Regions from separate parts of the Peribacillus sp. V2I11 genome, predicted to be linked through region 1. Evidence: riboswitches for the same ligand, from Rfam matches in the RefSeq annotation. Region 1 holds a riboswitch; the other holds the start of a gene.

Region 1 (12,196 bases):
ATTTCAATCATCGGCTTACTTGTTAATATCATTGCGGCCTGGATTTTAATGAGCGGAGATAAGGAAGACAATCTAAATGTACGGAGTGCTTTTTTACATGTTATTGGTGATATGCTTGGATCTGTAGGTGCCATCGCGGCCGCACTCTTTATTTACTTTTTCGATTGGGGAATTGCAGATCCGATTGCGAGCGTCATAGTCGCGATTTTAATTATTATCAGCGGTTTTAGGGTAGTGAGGGATTCTTTCCATATCTTGATGGAGGGCACACCAGACCAAGTCGATATGGATGAAGTGAAAGCATCCTTGACGGAATTGGTTGGTGTATCCGAAGTCCATGATCTCCATATCTGGACGATCACCTCTGGTTTTTTGACAATGAGCTGCCATGTTGTCATAGATGAGAGCGGTAATCACGATTCAGTTTTAGAAGAAGCGCAAAAATTACTTCATGATAAGTTTGGAATCGAACATAGCACGATTCAAGTGGAAAGACAGGAAGCAGGCTGTCCGAATCCACACGAGACATGTAATTGAAAAGGGCTGGCTCAGTTTAGAGCCAGCCTCTTAAGAGTGTAATAAGAGTTTCAAGCAATTTTTTATCCATTTCCAGACCTTGTAGTATATTCCTGTTAAAATGAATCCAGATCACTTGCACGAAATGACTAAGTGAAAACATCGGTAAATTTTACTGCGAACATAATCCTGACACATAAAAAGGGTAAGATTGAGGGAAAAAGCTTGGTGTTAGTTAGCATATACAACATGATTCCACTATAATTCAGGAAGGAGGAATCCATAATGAAGAAAATTCTTGTAGTAGAAGATGAAATTGCCATATCGATGGTATTGAAAGCATATTTGGAGCGGGAGGGTTTTGATGTAGTCCAAGTTTACGATGGGCTAAAGGCCATTCCGGTGTTTGAAGAAACGAAGCCAGACCTAGTCCTGCTTGATGTCATGCTGCCGGGTAAGGAAGGCTGGGATATATTGAAGGAAATTCGGGAGGACGGTACATGTCCGGTCATTATGTTGACTGCACTGACAGATGTCGATTACAGATTATCGGGATTTAAGTCAGGTGCGGATGATTACATCTCCAAACCCTTCGTTGCCGAAGAAGTCGTGGCCCGGGTACATGCCGTTTTAAGAAGATCCTCATCGGTTATTACGGAAGCTGGTCATGTACATGAGTTTGGGAGTTTAACAATCGATGATCTGTCTTATATGGTGCATTTAAATGGAGAAGAGATAAACTTGACGCCGCGTGATTTGTCGCTGCTCGTTTTTTTCGCTAAGCACCCTAATCAAATTTTCACAAGGGAACAGCTGCTCGACCAAGTGTGGGGCTTGGATTATGACGGCAGTGACCGTGCGGTGGACCTGGCGATCAAACGAATCAGGAAGGCGATAGATGCATGGCCTGTAACTGAGGGGGAAATAAAAACATTGCGTGGATTGGGGTATCAATTGAGTGTCTATGAAAACTAAAAAAAGAACCACTTTACAACGCTATTGGACTAAGAGATACGTATTGACCTTGATTTCAGGTTTGATATTATTGTCTGTTTTTTCCTTATGGTGGATGGAAAAAACGGCTTTGGAATATAGGCTAAGCCTTCTTAAGTACTTAGCTGATGAAACATCCGATCGGGCGATTAAGGAAAATGGTCAGATTGTCATTGGTCCGATCCTTTCGGAAATTGTTGAGGAAAGGGAGAAAATCCTCCATCTGAACCAACAGCCAATCATCTATATCGTCGATCCCGATGCCACCATCATTTATACGATGCCACAATTGTATATAGATCCCGATGAAAATAAACTCCCGGATGTCATCATGAAAAATACGGAGTTAATCCAGAAGGTCAAGATCTCCGACAACAAAGTATATGTCGTCAAATCCCCCATTACGTTTAATGATGAGACGAGAGGCTGGGTGGTCATTGCACAAGAAGAAGGGGCATTGAAGGAAATCAACCAAGATCATGGATTGTTGGCGATCATGATTGGTGGCCTTCTGATTCTGGGAACGGGAGTCATTTATTTTCTTTCCAGGCAGATTTCGCGGCCCATTCAAGACGTAGCTAACGCCGCTGTCCAGGTTCGTGAAGGCAACTATGATATCCATTTCAAAGAGGAAGAGGAAATCAAGGAAGAAGAAATTTATGAACTGATAGAATCATTTAAGGAGATGACCAACCGATTGAAGGTCATGGAGAAGTTGCGGGCGGAATTGCTTGCAGGCGTAACCCATGATTTGAAAACGCCAGTCACTTCCATTAGCGGACTGATACAAGCGGTTAAGGATGATGTCGTTAAGGGAGAGCAAAGTAAGGAATTCCTCGATATTTCCTTAAAGGAAACTCAACGTTTACAAGGGATGATAGAGGATTTACTCAATTATAATGCCATATCTGCAGGCGCTTTTAAAATTCGGGTGCAAAAAGAGAATATCAATATATTCATCAAGGAAATCGCCCATCGCTGGCAGGTGACCCAGGATGATGATCAATCGTTCGCTTTTGAGATAAAAGTTCCTGATGAACCGGTCTTTGGTCAAATAGATTCATTACGGATGCAGCAAATCGTCATTAACCTTTTGAATAATGCCAGACATGCACTTGATGGCAAAGGGAAAATAGCGATTCACCTTTATGAAAAGGGTGCAGAACGAATCTGCATTGATGTACTGGACAGTGGCCGGGGGATTCCGGAACATGAACAACAATATGTGTTCGAACCATTTTATCGAGGTGAAAACAAAAAGTTGAAGGTACGTGGTTTAGGTTTGGGACTGCCATTCAGTAGAATGCTGGCAAAAGCGCAAAAGGGAGATCTTGTGCTTAAGGATAGCGATGAACAAGGGACCACCTTCACGATTGTCATAGAGAAAGCGGATCAGATATAAAAAAGGGTTGTCCGATGTAGTGGACAACCCTTTTATTCTGCAGAATGTTAACTAATTAAGCCAATTGGCTGATTGCACGCCATAATTGTACATGACGGACCTTCCTTGGAAGGAATCGTCCCATTTCTTCTTCATTATATCCTGCATGCAAGTTCTTATGGTCGAAAATGATTGGCCGGCGAAGTAAATCCGGGTTATCTTGAATAAGCTTGCAAAGATCATTAAGTGGTGTATTATTTATATCGATATTAAGGCTTTTGAATTTTTTGGAACGGGTTGAGATGATTTCATCTGTCCCGCCTTCCGTTTTACGTAAAATCTCTTTTATTTCTTCTATAGAAAGAGGTTGGGAATATAGGTTACGTTCATTAAAGGAAATTTCGTTCTTCTTAAGCCAAGCTTTTGCTTTACGACAGGCTAAACTGCTTGGAGTAGTATAAATTGTTACCATTAAAATCGACTCCTTCAAAGTTTTCAAGTTTATTGGAATGAAATTATTTTTATATTTGTGATACTCTTACTTTAACGTTTCTTTGTGTCAGCAAGATGTCAAGAAAAATAAACTTAAATGTTATTTTAAAAAGAAAGGGAGAAACTTAAATGAAGTCTGCCTTTAATGAAAAAGAAACCGTTTGGGTAATGATGCCGAACAAGGACCTGCATAGGCCGATATTTAACAGTGATGTGCGGATAGTATCATGACAGGGGATTTTTGGTCACCTGTCAGGCTATCGATACAAGTAGCGGGACTATCGGGTATCCTTGTTTTCATTTTAGGAATTATCCTAGCGCGAATGATGGCTAAAAAGCAATTCAGGGGAAGAGTCCTGTTGGAAACAGCGTTTTTATTACCGCTTGTTTTGCCGCCTTCCGTCGTTGGTTTTTTATTGATTGTGCTTTTTGGCAAGAGTGGAATACCGGGACAATTCATTGAAAGGGTTTTTGATCAGCCCCTGATGTTCACGTGGTGGGCAGCGGTCATTTCATCTACAGTGGTAGCGTTTCCGCTTATGTATCAATCTGCTAAAACGGGCTTTGAAGGTATAGATGAAGAAATCGAAAATGCAGCAAGGGTAGACGGGGCCGGCGAGTGGAGATTATTCCTGAATGTAACCCTTCCATTGGCTGTCAAATCCATCGTCACAGGTGCCATCTTAAGTTCTGCGCGTGCGTTGGGGGAATTTGGGGCCACACTCATGTTTGCGGGAAACATTCCCGGACAGACACAAACCATACCGACAGCGATTTATATCGCCATGGATTCCGGGAATATGACATTAGCCTGGCTATGGGTTGCCGTAATCATCGTCATTTCATTCATTATGCTTTTTATCGTGACATACATAAAATGAATGCTTTTTCTCGTATATGCTTATGAAAAAGAGAGGTGTGGCTTCTACGTCCTCTTTATGAATGAAGCCGTTTTTTTCGTAAAGGTTCCGTGCAGGCAGGTTCATTTTACCGTTCGAAACGGATATCTTTTCCCAGTCGCCGTGTAGATGAAGAGCATGCAACAGTGCATCCGCGATACCCTGCCGAAAATAATCAGGATGGACGACCATTCGGCAAATCAGCAATTGACCATTCTCTTTTGTATAAGATATTGCACCAGCTAAGGCATCTCCCTTTAAATAGCATAAAAACGTTTCATGACAATGAATGAATTGTTCATATGTTTCCAATAGAGGAGGTATATCGGCAAAACCGATCAATTCCGCTTCCACCTTATAAGCTTCTTTCTGAAGTTTAAAAAGCTGCTGGCCATAATCGGAGTCCAGGTCCCGAATTTTCATGATCAAATCCTATCACTCCCTTTCATTACATTATAATGGAAGAAGGAGATTATTGTTTCTAATCAGTCTGTGTTATAATCGACAAACAATATGAACTAATGAAATGAGGAAGAAATTTGTTAACATTTGAAGAAAAATTGAGCATCATTGAAACTTTTCCGGAATTACAGCGAAAAGACGTTTCATTGGGGCGTGTGAACTTCCATTATCCAGATAGTGTCCAGGAGAAAAAGATCGTCGTTCAGCACTTGCATCCCAATGGTAATGGTTTCGTTTACGCAGGGCATATGAGAAAAAAAGACACTGACCGTAAAGGATTTATCAATATACGTGACTATAATGAAGCGGAATTAAAAGAATTGATCCAAAAAAGCGTGGATTACCTATCTGAACCTCCTGTTGAATTCGAAGAAGAGGAAAACGAGTTCGCTAGGTTGGAAGGGACATGGATTGGTCCTGAAAAGCAAGAGCTTACACTTGAAAGGGAAGACCTGCTTTGGAATGTGTATTCAGGGTCGAATCTTGAGGAGTGTTTCGAGAGTCCAGTAGAGGCGGAGCGCTACTTATTGGACGAAGGCTTCCGACAAAGCAAGAAGAGGAATATGTAGAATTTTAGGATAATTTGTCGGTTGATTTACTGCGATAATCTTGTTTTTTTAGGATTTCCCATGATATAATATAAGTAATTATTTTTGTTCGGAATAAGTTTGATAGAAGGATTTACTGTAATAGGATTCCTCTTGAAACATTATCCAGAACCAAAAATAGTAATAAAATGGATTTTTCCAAACACAGGAGGAACTATCATGGTACAAGGTAAAGTAAAATGGTTTAACGCAGAAAAAGGTTTCGGTTTCATCGAAGTTGAAGGCCAAGACGATGTATTCGTACATTTCTCAGCTATCCAAGGCGAAGGCTTCAAAACGCTTGAAGAAGGCCAAGAAGTTTCTTTCGAAATCGAGCAAGGCGCTCGTGGACCACAAGCAGCTAACGTTCAAAAATAATTGAACGCATATAAAAAAAGACTCCGATTTTGGAGTCTTTTTATTTTTCATCTTTTTCGGTCATTTCCTTTAATGCTTTGTCCAATTTTTCTTCGATCCGTTTAGAACGATTAAAATGCCCTGACAGGAAAAACACGATGAATATAACGAATACGACAAGCACTAGCATAAAAAGGATAGGCAGGAACTGGGTTATATTTTCAGTCATTGGATATTATCTCCTTTTTTCTTCCATTATACTTCATGCTTACCGCTGCCATGATATAGGGAGCCAAGTTTTTTTAAAAAAATACTGAGAGGGGATATGCAAAAACGCATATCCCCTTTCGGTCAGTTCTGGAATAGCGAGGCGAACTTTTGAAGTCTGGGCAAGTCTGATTCTTGATACATCTGTTCTATCTTCAATGTCACCAATAACTGGCTCTTGGCAAATAACATATCCCGGAAATGATCGACCGCCCCACAAAAATGATTATAGTTGGTTTCACCAGTGCCGAAGACTCCCGTTTTCAGATGAGCAATAGGCAACTGTTCCAATTCTTTATAAAGGGCTGCTGATTTAGCAGGAAGCTCCCCATTGCCCCATGTATAGGTGCCGATAATCAATGCATCGTAATCCGGCAATGTACGTAAATCGAATTCATTCATTCGATATAGTCCAGCTTCAGGTAAAAGGGAAGCAAGGGCTTCAGCAAGCGCTTTTGTATTGCCGCCGGCAGAATGATAGACTATGGCAACTTTACAGCTCATCGAACCCATTGCTGGCATTTACTTGACTGTATGTCCTTGACTTCTGTTCGAAGAAATCGGTTTTGGTAAGGCCGATGGATTCGTCATCGAACGTTTTGATCCATGGCATCGGATTCTCGCCATACTCTTTATACAAATTTTCTAGACCCAGCATACGTAACCGTTTGTTGGCGATATATTCGATGTACTCATTGAATTCTTCCAAATCGAGATCGGCTTTGTTTTGGATATCTTCGAGCATATATTCAGACCATTCCTTTTCGAGTTCGACTGCTTTTTCAATCGTTGTATAGATGAACTTAGTGTTTTCTTCATTATTTAACTCAGGATATTCATACATCAAGATTTGAACGAGCATTCCAATGAAATCGAAATGGACCATTTCATCGCGATGAATATAGGATATCATCGTAGCGGAACCGGTCATTAAATTTTGGCGTCCTAAATTATAATAAAAGGCGAAAGCCAGATAGAAATAAATCCCTTCAAGGTTCGTTGAATGGATCAGTGCCTCGAATAAATGCTGAGGGCTGGGATCATCCACGAACGTTTGATAAGCATCAACGATCGGTTGGTTACGCTTAATCACTTCAGGATGTTCTTTAATGCGGTCGAATAGCTGTTTTTGCTTGCCTACCGGAATCAAGGAAGCAAGGATATAGGAATAAGATTCATTATGGATCGATTCCTGCTGGGCCATGTTGGCCAGGATAGCTTTTGCCGCCGGATCTTTGATGTACCGAAGGATTTCTACTAAAGTGGGCGTTTGAAGACTGTCCATTCCAGCAATCATAGTAAGGATATCGAGAAAAGCGTCCTGGATATCTTCGTCCAATTCGCCCCACTGCTTTTTATCCTGAATCATGTTCACGCTCGAAGGCTTCCAAAAGTTATTGATGAGCTGTGTATAGGTATCATAGAATTTTTCATACTGAATATCGTTCCAAAGGAGGAAGCCTGAAGCTTCTCCTTTGAAAACACCGGTTGCCTTGGTAGGATGCGTTGGTTCCAGCATCCGAATCTTTTTGATATGATTGGTCATTCGTGAAAACTCCTTTAAGAATAGATTAATGGGTTATGATTATCGTTAACTTGAACAGCTTTCGCAGGCATTGTCATATTCCGAAGAAGTCGAACGAACATAATACGTTGATTTCAACCCGCTTTCCCATGCCGTTAAATGGATATCCAAAAGGACCTTCGCTTTGATTGTATTGTGTACATACAGATTAAAGCTGATTGCTTGGTCAATATGGCGTTGGCGGGCTGCATTTTGCCTGATGCTTTCCAGTTGGTCCAAATTAAATCGCGTCTTTTTATAATATTCATACGTATTTGGCGTCAAGCCTGGTGCGGTCACCTTGAATTTGAAGTTTTTCTTTTCTTCGTAAAATTCAATTTCATACAAAGGATCGATTCCATCCGTGGAGTTACCGATTTTAGCGGTCGATGAATTGGGGGCAATGGCCATTAAATATCCATTACGGGTCCCATGTTCCTGCACGTCTGCTTTTAAATCCATCCACTTTTGATCTGTATAGTCACGCAGTTCGAAATAGTCCCCTGTATGCCAATCAGATCCTTCAAAATATGGGTATGATCCTTTTTCCTTGGCTAATTCGTTGGATGCCTTGATTGTTAAGTAAGCGATCTTTTCGTATAAAGCATCTGCATAGTGAACAGCCTCATCGGATTCCCAATAAATATTCTGTGTGGCAAGTAAATGATGCCATCCAAACGTCCCTAAACCAATTGCCCGGTAGCGTTTGTTCGAGATGGATGCTTGTTTGACAGGAAGATTATTCACATCAATGACATTATCCAGCATACGGATCTGAATGGGAATCAATCTTTCCAAAACATCGCTGCCCACCGCTCGGGGCAAGTTAATGGATGAAAGGTTGCAGACAACGAAATCGCCGCTTTTACGAACCACAACAACATCTCCATCTTCTGTTTCATATTCATCCGTGATCGTCGAAGGGCTTAGGTTTTGGGCAATTTCCGTGCAAAGGTTAGAACAATAAATCATACCTTTATGTTTATTGGGATTCTTCCGATTCACTTCATCGCGGTAGAACATATATGGTACGCCTTCTTCCAATTGAGAAATCATGATGCTTTTCATGATGTCCATCGCATTGATTTTTTCAAAGCTATAGTTTGGAAGCGTGCCATTTTCTGCGGCCTCGACAGCAAGTGCATAATGATTCCTGAAGCTACCTTCACCTTTCTTTTCGTCATAAAGATCTTCAAGTGAAAATCCAAGGGTTTGCTTAACGGTATGCGGATCGAAAAGATACCATTCTTTTCTGTCGCGTACAGCCTCCATGAATAAATCAGGGATGCATACACCTGTAAAAATATCATGGGCTTTTAATCTGTCATCCCCGTTTTGTGTCTTCAAATCGAGGAAGCTCATGATATCTTTATGCCAGGCATCCAAGTAAATCGCGATGGCACCTTTACGTTGACCCAATTGATCGACACTTACAGCTGTCTGGTTGAAAAGTCGAATCCAGGGAGTCGTGCCGGAACTGTTTCCAGAGAAACCTCGGATATCAGAACCAAGAGAGCGAATCTTACCAACGTAAAGACCGACACCGCCACCGAATTTAGATACTTTTGCTGCATCGTAGTTAGATAGGTAGATGCCGTCAATGGAATCTTCAATTGCGTCGATAAAGCAAGAGCTTAACTGTCCATGTGTTTTACCTGCATTGGAGAGTGTAGGGGTCGCAACGGTCATATAAAGGTTGGACATGGCCCAGTATGCTTCTTTTATAAGTTGCAGGCGGTGCCCCGTTTTTTCCAATCGCATGATTTCCATCGCGATGATCATGAAGCGTTCTTGTGGCAGTTCGTACACCTTGTCCTTTTTTGGGCGGGCTAGGTAGCGATCGTTTAATAAGTAGAGGCCTATGTAAGAGAATAATTTATCTTTTTCCGGGTCGATTACCGAACCCAATTCCTCAATTTCCGCTTTTGTATATGAAGATAGCAGTTCTGATTTATAAATGGGATAACGCTGACCTTCTGAAAGCTGGGAGAGTTCCGTGATCAGTTCATAGAATGGGCCATAACTCATGACTTCATAACCTCGATTGGCTTGTGCATCCCTATACATTGTATTCAATAGTTCTGCTGCAGCAACAAACGTCCAATCTGGAGCATCGATATCCACACCTTCAAGAGCGAGCTGAATCAGTTTTCTTGATGCCTGTTCTTCGGTTGAGTCACTTTTGCGATCAAGCCATTTTGTAAAACGCTTTTTGAACTTTTCCATATCGAGACGGCCTTCGAATTCCTTCGATAACATCTCAAGCTGGATGGATTTCGTTTCTGTGTCATTTTCGCTAATGGTAAAGTTATATGTTTGAGTCATTAATAATCCTCCTTGTTAACTTCCGCTAAAATAAAAAAAAACCGCCCAATGAATTGAGCGGATCAAACGATAGAATAAAAGGGCCATGAAAAAATAGCCGTTATACTATCGTTTCATCATCTCAATCCCCGAAGAATAAGAAACGTGAAAAATTCAAGGCAGGTCTCCTGACTCATGATCATCCTACTTTGAGTCCTTCCCGTATAGAGAGCTATACAGTGGGTTTCTCATTTCGTCACATTTACAGTTGCGGGGACAGTTCCGGGTTTACACCGGATTCCCTTTTCAGCCATCACTGGCACCTTGGATTATAAAAAATTCTATATATAGTTATTAATATGGTTTATGTAATCAATATCTAGTATTTCTGCTTATATTATAGTAAGCCATATAGGATGATAATTCAACTAATATATTTGAAAAAAACCAGCCCTTATCTATTGACAAAGTGAGGGTAGAAGGTGAAGGAATGAAAGATTTTATTGGGGAATGGGTAATTCAAGCGCTGGTTTTACGGGATTTTGTGTTAAAATAAAGTGTCTAGTAAAGGTGGCTCTCCCTTATTGCTATAAGGGGATTCGCGGAAAAATATTTATGAAAAAGGGGATTAAATCTTGGAAAAAGTATTAGTTTTTGGACATAAAAACCCGGATACAGACACAATCTGTTCAGCAATCGCTTATGCAGATCTGAAAAAGCAGTTAGGTATCAACGCTGAACCAGTTCGTCTGGGTGAAGTGAATGGTGAAACTCAATATGCATTGGACCAATTCAAATTCGAAGCTCCCCGTCTTGTGGAAAAAGTTGCAGGGGAAGCTGATGGCGTAATCCTGGTCGATCATAACGAACGCCAGCAAAGTGCTGAAGATATTGACCAAGTCCGTGTGTTGGAAGTTATCGACCATCACCGTATCGCTAACTTTGAAACAAGCGATCCTTTATATTACCGTGCGGAACCAGTTGGCTGTACGGCAACCATTTTAAATAAAATTTATAAAGAAAACGGCATTGAAGTCCCTAAAGCAATCGCAGGTCTTATGCTGTCTGCCATCATTTCCGATTCCTTATTGTTCAAATCACCGACCTGCACGGAGCAAGACGTTGCAGCAGCAATGGAACTGGCAGCCATTGCGGGAGTCGACGCTGAAACATACGGCTTGGAAATGTTGAAAGCTGGAGCTGACTTGAGCGACAAAACGATTGCCCAGCTTATCACTCTTGATGCAAAGGAATTCCCCATGGGAATGGCTAAAGTGGAGATAGCACAGGTCAATGCTGTAGATCCGAACGAGGTCCTTGCTAAGCAAGCAGAATTGGAAGCGGCTATTGAAGCGGTCATCGCTGTGAAGGAATTGGACTTATTCCTTTTCGTCGTAACGGATATCTTGACTAATGATTCTGTTGCCTTGGCTCTTGGTAAAGCAGCTTATGCAGTAGAAAAAGCTTACGACGTTTCATTAAACAATAACATCGCCGTCTTAGAAGGCGTTGTATCGCGTAAAAAACAAATCGTGCCAGTCTTAACGGACGTATTCAGCAAATAATACAGAAAAAGGGGTGCTCATTAAAAACATGGGCATCCTTTTTCTGTACATGCAAAAAAAGACTCAACCATCCATTAAGGTTGTTTGAGTCTTTTTTCTTAATTCCTATTCTTTTTCATAGGCGATGACAATCAATTCTTTATTGGCTTCCTCGCCGAGTTTGCTTTCAAAGCTTTTCAGTTCATTCAATAAATCCGGTGACAGATTTGCTGCCGTATAATCCTGCTCGGGTGTCATGCTTTTCGCTCCTTTCAAAAGGAAATAATTCATGTTATCTATTTTGTCGGTTTGAAAAGTTTCTATTCAGCAGAATTTTACTTCTTCAAGATATTTTACTTTCTGAGGTGGCGAGTTTTTCAAGCAATAACGAACTTTCGTCATCAAGTCCTTGCACATGGACAGGTATTCCCAGAAGCTGATACTTAAGGACAACCGTATCAACAGCACTGACTGCTGAAGCATCCCAGATTTTAGAATGGGAAAAGTCGATGACAATTGCATCGGCTTTTTCCTTGAAGTCGAACTTCGAAATAAAGTCCTGGACAGAAGCGAAAAATATTTGTCCGCTGATACGATAAATGATTTTCTTAGCCTGGATGTCTTCCGTTTTCTCTACAGCCACTTTAGAAATTTTAGCCGAGAAGAAAATCATGCTCAAGAGCACTCCAGCAAAAACCCCTTTTGATAAATCATGAGTATAAAGGACAATGAGGACCGTCACGATCATCACGGCAGCATCTGACTTTGGAGCTCTAGTGAGCCTCTTTAGGGATGACCAGTCAAAGGTCCCGATTGAAACCATGATCATG
Region 2 (6,123 bases), 720 kb from region 1:
CCCAGCCTATCCCTGAAAAATAAACTTCGACCCAGGAATGTGCATTATTATTGGTCACCTTATAAACGGATTCACCATCAAGGATTGATTTTTCCCCTTCCGTATAGCCCTTTACCCACCTTGCAGGTATATTGGCGGCTCTTAGTAAAACGACCATTGCACTTGAAAAATTATCGCAATACCCTATCTGTGTCTCGAATAAAAATTGATCGACATAATCTTGATTGCCCTCCGGATACGGAATATCGTCCTTAGAATAAATGAATTCAGGACCTTTAAAATAATCCTCTATGGTTTTTGCTTTATCGTACCAATTCGTTTCATTCCTTGTAAGCCGGGATGCCAATTCATATATTCGGTTTGGCAATCCCTCTGGAAGCTGCGTGTTTTTTCCCATTAATAAATCCATCGATTCGTCGGGTTCCGTTACCTTCCTTAACTCAGCTATATCAAAACTTGGCATATCATAAACCAGCTCATACTCTTTCATGGACAGTGGTTCGCCATTACCCTGTTCAGAAATAACTTTGTCCATACCCTGATAATATTTGAAATCCATCCCGTTTTTGCCCTCAATCTTTTTTAAATACCCGGACTGCGGATGAAGGATATGGGAATATGATTCCGTCACGGACACTTTTGCCGTCATTTCTTCTGTCCTCACCACTTCAGGAACGTCGTAAATATCTAAAGATGCCATATCCTGCCCGTTGGAAAAAGTGTGAAAGTCCATTTCCAGTATGGAAACCCACCCTTTACCGGTATAAATATCCTTGTTCTCGACTTTCCAGTAATGTCCTGCAGGAGCATTATTATAAAAAACGATGGAATTATCCGGCTCTATCGAACCGCCAAGATCCGAATCGTCTTCATCATATCCGACACTTTTACGCTTCGAACCACCGTCTTCTTTCCCCGCTTTATCAGAATAAGAAGTAATATAAGGCACCGGATCCGGCCACTGCGGAGAGAGCTTTGGGGCAGCGAAACCAACAAGGACACTTACCAATATCATGCCGGTCAGCATCAAGATCCACTTATTGATGGAAGCCATCGGAAACTTAATCCTCTCCTGTATCGTTAGTCGCAGCAGGGACAGCAGGCCTAGCATCAAGAACCCGATGATGATGATTCTAATCATTGCCTTGTCCCCCACATAAGGAGTGAATGTGTCAAGTACAGATATAAAAATCACCGTTAACATAAAAAAGAAAAAGATGCTTTGCCTCACCATCACCCAGTAATGGATCAAATATGTTACAAGCCAAAGAAGGACAAAAAATAGAAACGTTCGAAATGGATTTTTGATCAACTCCCAATTTCCATCATATATAAAACCAAGATTGCCCTTAAAATCCGCTAGGAATCCTTTCAGCCATGACAATTGAAATAAAGCGTCTTTTGAATGGAGGAACTGTAATGAAATCATTATATAAGCGCTAATGAGAATAAATCGGATTGACCAATGTATGCGGAAATAATGCAGTAGTAGGGAATAGAGCAAAAATAAGATAAAAATGATGATATTACCTGTATCGGTGAGTTTATCGACAGGCCTTAACCATTCAGTAATCAACAACAGACCAAATACATGCATGAGGACGTGCATGAATTTTTCCAATTTTTCGGTAGTGACATTCATTTTGCCATCACCTCTGATCTGTCAGACTTTAGTTGGCCATATTCAAAAAAGCTGACCTTTATCCCCCTTGAAACAGCTATAGAACTTGACAACCTTTCCTGATCAGTAAGATCTGCCTGTTTCTTCACACATACCATTAATCCCTGATTAGGCCGGAAAGCACTCAATATGTCCACCTTTTCTAAGGTTAAGTCTGAAACGATGAATATCACAGCAGCATTTGCCGGAAGAATTCCCTTCCTGACATTTTCGTTCAATGCGTTTACAACACTTGGCTCTTCTTTAACAAGTCGGTAAAGAATCTTTCGTTTCTGGTTATTGCCTGCCGCTGCCGGTATGATTAATCTCGATCCCATACTCGCATACCCAATTTCCATGCCTTTCTTTAACATGGCGTGTGCAATGGAAGCCGCCATTACAATGGATTCTTCGAATAAATCCGACGGCTTATCATCAAGCATGATGAATACATCCCGGTTTTTCTGCACTTCGAATTCCTTCGTCATGATTTCACTCGTTCTAGCAGTCGCCTTCCAGTTAATCCATGACAACTGATCGCCTGGCTGATATTCCCTTACCCCCGAGACCACTGAATGCTCCCGTTGTGTTTTCTTTGTTGAAACCACTGCCCCCTGATTGAACACTCGATCAAGATCACTGTAGGCAAGCTCATGATAACGAGGAAAAACAGTTATTTTCAAAGGTGAACTATATATCGCTTCCTTTTCGACTAGCCCGAAAAAGTCCCCAATCCAAAAGCGGATCGATTGAAACGAATGCTCTCCGCGCTGCAAGTTTTCCAAGGTATATGACATGCTGAAGGTACGCTTGAATCCCGGAAAGATAATTATTTTCCTTTGGAATCCCCTATCTTCCATCTCCTGAGGCAATTCCTCCTCTACCACCATAAATAATAGGGGGAGCCGGTTTTTACGGGTAAACGTCAATGCTATCTCAACAGATTCGCCGGCCTGGCATTCCCTTTTATTGACCTTTCTCTCAACGGTAAAATCATGCAGCGGATAAAACAGCAGGATCGAAGCGTACACTGAAAACGGCAAAAATGAATAAAAAATGAACCAACTGACAAAACCGCCTTGAAACATTGCATAGCAAAAGGAAACGGTCATGAGTAATACAAGTCCGATCACACTCATATTTCCCCTTAAAATGTGGATGAATTTGCGCATTAGGTCACAGCCCGCTTCACAGGCACTTGTGTTGTCGCGACAATTTCATGTATCACCATTCCAGCATCGAAGCCATCATAATTCGCTTCAGGTTTCAAAATAAGCCGGTGGGAAAATACGAATGGAACTAAATATTGAACATCGTCCGGCAGAACATAGTCCCTGCCCTGGATCAGCGCGTAAGCTTGGGCTGCCTTCATCAATGCTATCGACCCACGCGGGCTTACCCCTAAATAGACCCCTTCATGTGTACGTGTTTGATTCGCCAATTCAACAATATATCGTTTTATTGTGTCATCCACTATCACCGCTTTTACCTCAGCCTGTAATTCTATCAATTCATCCAAGGTGATGACGGATTCCAGCTCCTCAAGCGGTGCCGTGTATTGAGCCCTTTGAAGAACCTCTATCTCTTCTTCCACACCTGGATAACCCATTTTCATTTTTAATAGGAATCTATCCAATTGAGCCTCCGGAAGCGGATATGTTCCCTCGTACTCGATCGGGTTTTGTGTCGCCATTACGAAGAAGGGCTTCTCCAATCCTCTTGTGACACCATCAATCGTCACACTTGCCTCTTCCATGGCCTCAAGCAATGCAGACTGAGTTTTCGGTGAGGTTCGGTTAATTTCATCAGCTAAAATAATATGTCCCATTATCGGACCTGGCCTAAAAATGAATTCTTGTTCCTTAGGATTGAAGATCGAAACACCAGTAACATCAGAAGGAAGTAAATCAGGTGTGAATTGAATTCGCTTAAAGCTTGCACCTATTGATTTTGCCAGTGCCCTTACCATGACTGTCTTTCCCACACCAGGAACATCCTCCAATAAGACATGTCCACCGGAAAGGAGTGCCACGATGCTTAGTTCTGCTATATCCCGTTTTCCGATAATCACCTTTTCGATATTACCCAGAACCATTTCCAGTTTTTGATTGACCTGCTTATAAATCATTCTCTACCTCCCGAGATTCACGGATTCACATTATCACTATTATTTCATATGTTTTCTATATCACGCATTTTACATTAAGCTCCAATTAAACCTTACATTGTAAGTTTACTAGATATTCGGTAAACCATAAACGAATTTGTCTAAAAATATTAATGCGGCTTAATGAAAAGGGTACGGTAAACTGTTGCTAAGTGAATATGAACCTTGCAGAGAAAAGGTGCTGCCTTGTCAGCTTAATAGGGAATTCGGTTTAAAACCGAAGCTGTTTCCGCAACTGTAAGTGCTAATGAAATAAGATGCATACCACTATTTGAGGATGTAATCGACCCCGATTACAGTCCATTTAACCCAAATGGGAAGGTTCTTAGAGTAAAATGACGCACAAGCCAGGAGACCTGCCTTCCTTCATCGTATTATGCTCTTCGGAAGATAGGAGATTGTACGGCTCTCCCATCTTTTTTCTACTACAGATACATAGATGCCCGAAGCCGACCAAACCTCTTGGTCGGCTATTTGTTTTGCCGGGATAAGCAATACGGAGGACATTCACCCAATACGTAAAAGGAGGAAGAGTTATGGCAAAGAAAGACTTTCGTTTTTTATGCTACCCATACATGCGTGAGTCCGTATCAACCGTCGATTTTGAAATCCGCACAGACTCATTGACGACACAAATCGGCATGGCCGCCTCGCTTACTGAGGATGTCCCCGAAGTGTACCGTGACTTAATGGAACTGTTGCCCATGGCTTACCATTTAAATGGTTCAGTTCGCAGGAAATTAGCCATTACCGGCGATGATCTCGACCGTTTAAGTGCAATCTACGACCGGTATGTCGCCTTGTGAAAGATCGAATCGAAACATTCGTCCTTCCCACAAGGCTCAACCGCAGCATGTACTTTGCATACTTGCCGAAGTGAAGCCAAAAAGTCCGTGCGTGCTTTACACAAGTTAAGTCTGGAGAGGGGAATTCCAGGAATTCTTTTTGATTACGCCCACTTGCTTGCAAATGTATTATTCGTGATGGCAGTCTACGTCAATAAGCAACAGGGGATCGAGGAGATTCCCATTATAAGAAAATCATACCCAACCAAACCCATGAAAACGAAAACGGAGGAATAAATAATGAAGAAAATCCTACGATTCAGTTGGATTTCCATGCTGATGCTTACCCTTTTCCTTACCGGATGCGGAGTGAACGATGATCAAGCCGCAACGTATAATAAAGATACTGAAAAGGCCGAAGAAATCAAAGACTATACCGTTACGGATGATACTGGAAAGAAAATGAAATTCAAGAAAACCCCGAAAAAGTCGTTTCACTTCAGCCAAGCAATACGGAAATTTTATTTGCCCTTGAACAGGGTGATAAAGTCGTTGGCGTGACAGACTTCGATAATTACCCAGAGGAAGCAAAGAATATCGAACATGTTTCAGACTCTGTTAATATTAATGCAGAAAAAATCATTGCCTTGAAACCTGATGCCATCATAGCTTATACCATTGGTGATGAAGCGACACTGAAACTACTCGAAGATGCTGGCATCCCTGTGTTCATTATTAAATCTGCGGCAAATTCCGATGATGTATACGGTGATATCAGGCAGATTGCTAAAGTGATGGGTGTTGCCAAAAAAGGGGATGAATTAGTGAAAGATATCAAATCCCTAATTACAAGTGTCGAAGAAAAAGTGGAAACTTTAGATGAAAAGGAACAAACATACTTTGAAGTTAGCCCTGCTCCGGAAATCTATATAACAGGAGCGGAAACATTCCAACAAGAAATCCGGATACTGCCGGCATTAAAAACATCTTTGATGACCAAAAAGGCTGGGTTAAGGTATCTGATGAAGAAATCGTCAAAAGGAACCCTAAATCCATCATCACCACTGCCAAGTATGCAGATGATGCTGTTGGTGTAATTAAATCGCGTAAAGGCTGGGAAGATATCGATGCGGTGAAGAACGATCACGTCCATTTACTTGATGAAAATGTCACGTCCTGGACCAAGGATCGGGGAAGCTGTTGAACTCGCAGCAAAGACTGTTTATCCTGACTTGTTCAAATAACACGAAAGGAGGATGCGCCAATAAATTGGCGCATCCTTTTCCTTTTCCCGCTCCGGTCATTAGGGCAATGAATCCACTCCCTTCTGATCTGTATATCCTTAATAAACTTCCTTTCTGTCTTGTTTATGCTAAAATGATTGCAATCCACTCATAAGATATAAGAGGTACTGATCATGTATAAAAAATTCTTCATTTTGATCTTCACAGCTGCCCTTCTTTTAGGGCTTATTAAAACCGTTATGGATATGTAGCAAAAACAGCCCGATT

The links. Region 1 has a riboswitch for cobalamin ahead of QFZ73_RS05835 (ribonucleoside-diphosphate reductase subunit alpha). Riboswitches for the same ligand answer to the same signal wherever they lie in the genome.
Region 2: another riboswitch for cobalamin. It lies ahead of QFZ73_RS28905 (hypothetical protein); the one in region 1 lies ahead of QFZ73_RS05835 (ribonucleoside-diphosphate reductase subunit alpha).

What each region holds. Positions count from the first base shown of each region.
Region 1 is NZ_JAUSYW010000001.1:1,197,952-1,210,147, reverse strand. It holds gene QFZ73_RS05890 (cation diffusion facilitator family transporter) at 1-537, shown strand, start outside; gene QFZ73_RS05885 (response regulator transcription factor) at 802-1,491, shown strand; gene QFZ73_RS05880 (HAMP domain-containing sensor histidine kinase) at 1,481-2,911, shown strand; gene spx (transcriptional regulator Spx) at 2,967-3,362, opposite strand; gene modB (molybdate ABC transporter permease subunit) at 3,610-4,263, shown strand; gene QFZ73_RS05865 (GNAT family N-acetyltransferase) at 4,225-4,704, opposite strand; gene QFZ73_RS05860 (hypothetical protein) at 4,821-5,312, shown strand; gene QFZ73_RS05855 (cold-shock protein) at 5,511-5,708, shown strand; gene QFZ73_RS05850 (hypothetical protein) at 5,749-5,916, opposite strand; gene QFZ73_RS05845 (flavodoxin domain-containing protein) at 6,039-6,476, opposite strand; gene QFZ73_RS05840 (ribonucleotide-diphosphate reductase subunit beta) at 6,448-7,500, opposite strand; gene QFZ73_RS05835 (ribonucleoside-diphosphate reductase subunit alpha) at 7,546-9,843, opposite strand; cobalamin riboswitch at 9,984-10,164, opposite strand; gene QFZ73_RS05830 (manganese-dependent inorganic pyrophosphatase) at 10,458-11,387, shown strand; gene QFZ73_RS05825 (hypothetical protein) at 11,493-11,624, opposite strand; gene QFZ73_RS05820 (SulP family inorganic anion transporter) at 11,710-12,196, opposite strand, start outside.
Region 2 is NZ_JAUSYW010000001.1:1,924,878-1,931,000, forward strand. It holds gene QFZ73_RS09195 (DUF4129 domain-containing transglutaminase family protein) at 1-1,642, opposite strand, end outside; gene QFZ73_RS09200 (DUF58 domain-containing protein) at 1,639-2,793, opposite strand; gene QFZ73_RS09205 (AAA family ATPase) at 2,832-3,788, opposite strand; cobalamin riboswitch at 3,987-4,205, shown strand; partial or broken gene QFZ73_RS28905 (hypothetical protein) at 4,364-4,909, shown strand; partial or broken gene QFZ73_RS29145 (ABC transporter substrate-binding protein) at 4,913-5,856, shown strand.